2 linked regions of the Thalassospira sp. TSL5-1 genome follow. The protein of the gene in region 1 interacts with the protein of each later gene in a pairwise test. Links are inferred from orthologs where the notes say so. Each region holds a gene or a part of one and is shown on either strand. Other genes may lie near its edges. The genes, in order: LF95_RS17065 and cyoB.

What was found.
Region 2: the proteins of LF95_RS17065 (region 1) and cyoB interact in binary tests that used the Escherichia coli proteins (3 or more experiments, as listed by UniProt). The link is inferred for Thalassospira sp. TSL5-1 from one-to-one orthologs.

The regions. Positions count from the first base shown.
Region 1 is NZ_KV880639.1:33,569-36,793, reverse strand. What follows is about bases 1-2,901. They hold LF95_RS17065 (aminotransferase), read left to right. Parts: upstream 1-818; coding sequence 819-1,985; downstream 1,986-2,901. Other genes in these bases: LF95_RS17060 (Gfo/Idh/MocA family protein), read right to left, coding at 2,105-2,901; LF95_RS17070 (P-II family nitrogen regulator), read right to left, coding at 1-321. In the rest of the region: more of LF95_RS17060, read right to left, coding at 2,902-3,109. UniProt on the Escherichia coli protein: Shows aminotransferase activity with methionine and histidine as substrates, and to a lesser extent also with phenylalanine.
Region 2 is NZ_KV880639.1:333,796-337,097, reverse strand. Bases 94-3,071 are described here. They hold cyoB (cytochrome o ubiquinol oxidase subunit I), read left to right. Parts: upstream 94-569; coding sequence 570-2,573; downstream 2,574-3,071. Other genes in these bases: cyoC (cytochrome o ubiquinol oxidase subunit III), read left to right, coding at 2,584-3,071; cyoA (ubiquinol oxidase subunit II), read left to right, coding at 94-493. Also shown: more of cyoA, read left to right, coding at 1-93; more of cyoC, read left to right, coding at 3,072-3,207; LF95_RS18400 (cytochrome o ubiquinol oxidase subunit IV), read left to right, coding at 3,204-3,302. UniProt on the Escherichia coli protein: Cytochrome bo(3) ubiquinol oxidase is the terminal enzyme in the aerobic respiratory chain of E.coli that predominates when cells are grown at high aeration.

The sequences.
Region 1 (3,225 bases):
CCGTTCGCCGGTACGGATACGGATCGCGTCCTCAAGCGAGGATACGAAAATTTTACCATCGCCGATCCGACCGGTATGGGCGGCCTGCTGGATCGCCTCGATTGCACGCTCGACCAGCGTGTCTTCGACAACAATCTCAAGCTTCACCTTCGGCAGGAAATCGACCACATATTCGGCGCCACGGTAAAGTTCCGTGTGGCCTTTTTGACGGCCAAAGCCCTTGGCTTCGGTAACGGTAATCCCTTTAAGGCCGATCTCCTGAAGGGCCTCCTTAACCTCGTCAAGCTTGAATGGCTTGATGATGGCTTCAATCTTTTTCATTAAGCGCCCTCTGCTTTTTGCGAGAGTTGCGATGAACTCGGTCAATATGGTTAGCACGGCGCGTGCCAGTTTTAAGCTCCCGCTGCCGAGTGGCGATATTCTAGGGAGTCTTATGAATAAAACCTAGTAAAACCCATCGGTTAACCGAGAATTTTTACGGCGACGTGGCTATATTTTGTGCAGGTTGCGTAAATAATATGCAATTTTATGATGTTGTGGCAGGCCGTCGCGAAATTTATAAAACCTGCACTCGCCGAATTGTCATTTTCGTGTGCAAATCACGTAAAGATGCGTCCGTATTTGTCAGGCCGATTCTATTTGTGCGGGTGTGCGATAAGGGCCTGGGGTGATTTATTGCCGGTGATGGCGCGCGGCGCTGGTCATTGGCGTGTCATCGTGGCAGAAACGTAAGAATAAACAGAGATATGCGTTTAAGCTGAACAGAAAGTCAGCCGGGGCGCATACAGACCAGAATCAGATAAAAAGGACGGTTCAAGATGTCGGATTTCATTGGCAATCCACTGTTTGCATCGGGCGGCATTACGATTTTTGAGGTCATGAGTGGCCTGGCGCGCAAACATAATGCCATCAATCTGGGGCAGGGCGCGCCCGATACCGACGGCCCGGCAGATATTCGCCAGGCAGCGGCCGATGCGACAATGAACATGTCCAACCAGTACCCGTCGATGATGGGCATTCCCGAACTGCGTGAAGCCGTAGCCCGCCATAATAAACGGTTTTATGATCTCGATATTGATGCTGATAGCGAAGTCATGGTGACGGCAGGCGCGACGGAGGCCCTGGCAAATGCCATTCTCGGGCTGGTCGCACCGGGGGACGAGGTTGTCCTGATCGAGCCGCTTTATGACAGTTACCTGCCGATTGTGAAGCTGGCGGGCGGTATTCCCAAGCTGGTGCGGGTTACTCCGCCCCATTGGGAATTGCCCCGTGAAGAACTGGCCGCAGCCTTTTCGGACAAAACCAAGCTGGTGTTGATCAATTCGCCGATGAATCCCTGCTCCAAGGTTTTTACAGATGATGAACTGGCGTTCCTGGCAGAGCTTGTGACCCGTCATGATGCCTATGCTCTGTGTGACGAGGTCTATGAACATCTGGTGTTTGACGGTCGCAAGCATCGTCCGCTGATGACCTTTCCCGGTATGCGGGATCGCTGTGTGCGTATTGGCTCGGCGGGAAAAACCTTTTCGCTGACCGGCTGGAAGGTGGGGTATATCACGGCCTGTGCAAAATTATTGGAGCCGATTTCCAAGGCGCATCAATATCTGGTTTTTACAACGGCACCGAACCTGCAATATGGCGTGGCTTATGGTCTTAATCAGGATGACAGCTATTTTAACGGTTTTACTGCCGTTATGGAAAACAAGCGCGATTACCTGATGAAGGGATTGCGCGAGGTGGGGTTTGATGTGCTCGATTCCCAGGGCACATACTTTATTACCTGCGATTTCCGCCCGCTGGGGTTTGAGGGCGACGACGAGGCCTTTTGCCAATATTTGATCGAAAAGGTCGGGGTTGTCGCGATTCCGGTGTCAGCTTTTTATCAGCAGGGTGACGTGCGCCACTTTGTTCGTTTTTGCTTCTGCAAGCGTGAAGCCATTATGGAAGAGGCGATTGAGCGGATGAAAAAGGTTTTTGCCGCCTGATCGTTCCGGTCTGCGCACGACAGGCAAAAGAAAAGGACATCGCGTGCTGGGCGATGTCCTTTTTTGTGTCCGTCTTTAAGGTCCGATCCCGTTCCGTCAAAGACGGCGGGTGGAGAGCCTTATTGGTGGTCAACCATTTCCCAGCTTCCGGTCCTGGCAGATCGGGCAATGCTGTCGAGGATTTTCATATTTTGGATGGCATCCTCAATCGGATAATCGGCTGTGATGCTGCCCTCGAAAATCGCCGTCGCGTTTTCACCTTGCAGGGTATAGTGGTTGCAAATCGGGAAGGAAATTTCGCGTGCTTCGTCAAAGCCGGGCTGTTTTTGGGTGCCAACACGAATGACGGCCGGGTTCTCCGGTACAGGGTTATAGGGCATGACAATTTCAATTCGGCCTTCTGTACCCAGGATATGCACACGCTGTACGGCGGCAGACTGGGTGCCGCAGACAAAGCTTGCCTGTACGCCGCTGCCAAAATCCAGCAAACCGGACACCAGGCGGTCGGTGCCAAATTTCGGGTCTTTGTCCATTAGCGAGACAACGCGCACCGGGTCGCGCCCGGTGATATAGCGCGGGCCGATAACGCAGTAACAGCCAATATCAAGCAATCCGCCGCCGCCAATGTCCTTTTTATTGCGCACATCGGCCGGATTGGTGTTGTGATAGGTGAAAATGCTTTGAATGGCGGTGAGTTCGCCAATTTGTCCGCTGCTGACCAGTTCCCGGGCGTGCTGCCATTGCGGGTGGTGGCGCACCATAAAGGCTTCCAGTACCTGTTTGCCGCTTTTCTCACGCGCTTCAATCAGACGTTCGGCATCTTCGGTGTTCAAGCCAATTGGTTTTTCACACAGAACATGTTTTCCGGCTTCCAGTGCCTTGATGGTCCATTCAACATGCAAATGGTTGGGCAGTGGATTGTAAACAGCTTCGATCGAGGGATCGGCCAGTAATTCTTCATAAGATCCATAGGCGCGTGGAATGCGCAAATTTTCGGCGACCTCGCGGGTTTTTTCAAGGTCGCGGCCAGCAATGGCCAGAATTTCCAGCTTGTCGCTTTGCTGCATTGCCGGAATGACTTTTGCCGTTCCAATATTGGCTGTGCTGATCACGCCCCACTTCATCGGATTCTCCGTTTTCTTCTTTCGGTCGGCATTTGATTGTGAAATCAGAATGTGCCGGATTCATGATATCGCGCTGATTTAATTGTTCCCATTTTGTCCTGACGCAAGAGAAATAT
Region 2 (3,302 bases), 300 kb from region 1 along the record:
CCAGATTTATTCGATGGCCGGAATGGAAACCAAGCTTCATGCCGTGATCAACAAGGAAGGTGTCTATAAGGGCTTTTCCGCCAACTATAGTGGCGATGGCTTTTCGGACATGCACTTCAAGTTTCATGGTCTGAGCCAGGCTGATTTTGATCAGTGGGTTACCAAAGTGAAAGCGGATGGTGCTACCGGACTTGGTCGCAGCGAATATCTTGACCTGGTCAAGCCGAGCACGGCCGTCCCGGTTGAATATTATAACAGTGTTGATCCGGAACTTTATCACGCCATTTTGAACCGTTGTGTCGAAGCGGGCAAAATGTGCATGGATGAAATGATGATGATGGATCACATGCGCGACAAACAAGGCGGGAAGTCCCATGACGAACACGCCGAGCTGTTTCCTTCCCTGGAAGGGTCGGAAGTCGGCATTTGTTCGGTAGAGGGTTATTCTCCGGTATCGGCATCCGACAAGGAAACGCCGGCTGCGAAGCTCTGATTGAAACGCGATCCCGATTTTATCGGACCTTGGTGGCTGTGTCTGACACAGCCACACTGAAAAGAAGAGTAAACCGATGTCTTCAAACACGGATCTGTTAAAGTTGATCTTTGGTCGGCTTTCCCTTGATTCAATTCCGTATCACGAGCCCATCCTGATTGTGACCTTTATTGGTGTTGCATTCGGTGGTCTCGTCGTTTTGGGTGGTATCACCTATTTCGGTAAATGGGGTTATCTGTGGCGCGAATGGGTCACGTCTGTCGATCATAAAAAGATCGGTGTGATGTATATGATCCTTGGTGTTGTCATGCTGCTGCGCGGCTTTGCCGATGCGCTGATGATGCGTGCCCAGCAGGCCATGGCGTTTGGTGGAAACGAGGGTTTTCTGCCGCCGCACCACTATGACCAGATCTTTACCGCGCATGGCGTGATCATGATCTTCTTTGTTGCCATGCCGTTCGTCACTGGTCTGATGAACTTTGTGGTGCCGCTGCAGATTGGCGCGCGCGACGTTTCATTCCCGTTTCTGAACAATTTCAGCTTCTGGATGACAACGGCCGGTGCCGCTTTGATCATGCTGTCGCTCTTTATCGGTGAGTTTGCCCGTACCGGCTGGTTGGCTTATCCGCCGGTTTCCGACATTATTCACAGTCCCGGCGTCGGTGTTGACTATTATATCTGGGGTTTGCAGATCGCCGGTCTGGGAACATTGTTATCAGGGGTTAACCTGATTGCGACGATTGTGAAAATGCGCGCCCCGGGCATGTCGATGATGAAAATGCCGGTCTTTTCCTGGACCGCGCTTTGCACCAACGTCCTGATCGTTGCCTCGTTCCCGGTTTTGACTGCTGTTCTGGCTCTTCTGACACTTGACCGTTATGTCGGCACCCATTTCTTTACCAATGATATGGGCGGCAACGTGATGATGTATGTGAACCTGATCTGGATCTGGGGGCATCCCGAGGTTTACATTCTGATCCTGCCCTGCTTTGGCATTTTCTCGGAAATTGTGTCGACCTTCTGTCGCAAACGGCTGTTCGGTTACAGCTCGATGGTCTATGCAACGGTTGTGATCACCATCCTGTCCTATCTGGTCTGGCTGCATCACTTCTTTACGATGGGGTCGGGTGCCAGCGTCAATGCCTTCTTTGGTATCACCACCATGATCATTTCCATCCCGACGGGTGCGAAAATGTTCAACTGGCTGTTTACCATGTATAAGGGGCGTATTCGCTTTGAAGTGCCGATGCTCTGGACGATCGGCTTTATGCTGACCTTTGTTATCGGTGGTATGACCGGCGTTCTGCTTGCTGTTCCGCCCGCTGACTTTGTGCTGCATAACAGCCTGTTCCTGATCGCACACTTCCATAACGTGATCATCGGTGGCGTTGTGTTTGGTGTCTTTGCCGGGATCAATTTCTGGTTCCCCAAAGCGTTCGGCTTCAAGCTTGATCCGTTCTGGGGCAAGATGTCCTTCTGGTTCTGGTTTATCGGCTTCTATTTCGCCTTCATGCCGCTTTATGTGCTTGGCCTGATGGGCGTTACCCGCCGCCTGAACCATTTCGATGATCCTTCGCTTCATATCTGGTTCATCATTGCCGCCTTCGGTGCTGTTCTGATCGCTGTTGGTATCGGTTCCTTCCTGATGCAGCTTTTTGTCAGCATCAAGAACCGTGAAAAGCTGCGCGATGTAACGGGCGATCCGTGGGATGCACGCACGCTGGAATGGTCGACCTCGTCGCCGCCGCCGGAATATAACTTTGCGCGCACGCCAATTGTTTATGACCACGATGCGTGGTGGGACATGAAGCAGCGCGGGTTTGTCCGTCCGACCGAAGGGTTCAAGTCCATTCACATGCCCAAGAGCACAGGTATGGGGGCGATCCTTGCTGGACTGTCCGTTGTCTTTGGCTTTGCGATGATCTGGTATATCTGGTGGCTGGCCATTGTCGCTTTTGTTGCGATGGTTGCTGTCGCCATCGGGCATTCGTTCAACTATGACCGCGACTTCTATATTCCGGAAGAGCAGGTCGTGAAGACCGAAGACGCACGAACCCGGCTTCTGGCAAAAAAGGCGTGAGAACTCGATAATGGCTACGCAATCTGCCGTGAATAATACGGAGACCCCGGTCTTCCTGGTTAAGGAAGAGCCGCACGCGCCAAGCAGCACCATGCTTGGATTCTGGATCTATCTGATGAGCGACTGCCTCATCTTTGCGGTCCTGTTTGCAACACATGGTGTTCTTGGCCGCAATTATGCAGGTGGGCCTGGTCCGCAGGATCTGTTCGATCTGCCGCTGGTTGCGATCAACACCTCGATGTTGCTGTTCTCGTCGATCACCTATGGCTTTGCCATGCTGGCGATGGAAAAGAACAAGCTACAGGGAACGCTGGTCTGGCTGGCAATTACCGGTCTGTTCGGTATCGCGTTCGTGGGCCTTGAGCTTTACGAATTTGCGCATCTGATTGCCGAAGGTGCCGGTCCGCAGCGCAGTGCTTTCCTGACCTCGTTCTTTACGCTGGTTGGAACCCACGGTTTGCACGTCACCTGCGGTATCATCTGGCTGATCACCTTGATGGTCCAGGTTGGCAAATACGGCCTGGGTGAAGCCAACAAGCGCCGCCTGATGTGCCTCAGCCTGTTCTGGCACTTCCTGGACGTGATCTGGATTGGTGTGTTTTCCTTTGTTTATCTGATGGGAGTTCTGGGATGACCTCGCACGCGAATGACCATTCCCACGGGCATGATCATGACCACGGTCATGGTGATGGCGCCGCCCACGGTTCCTTCAAGGGATATATGACCGGC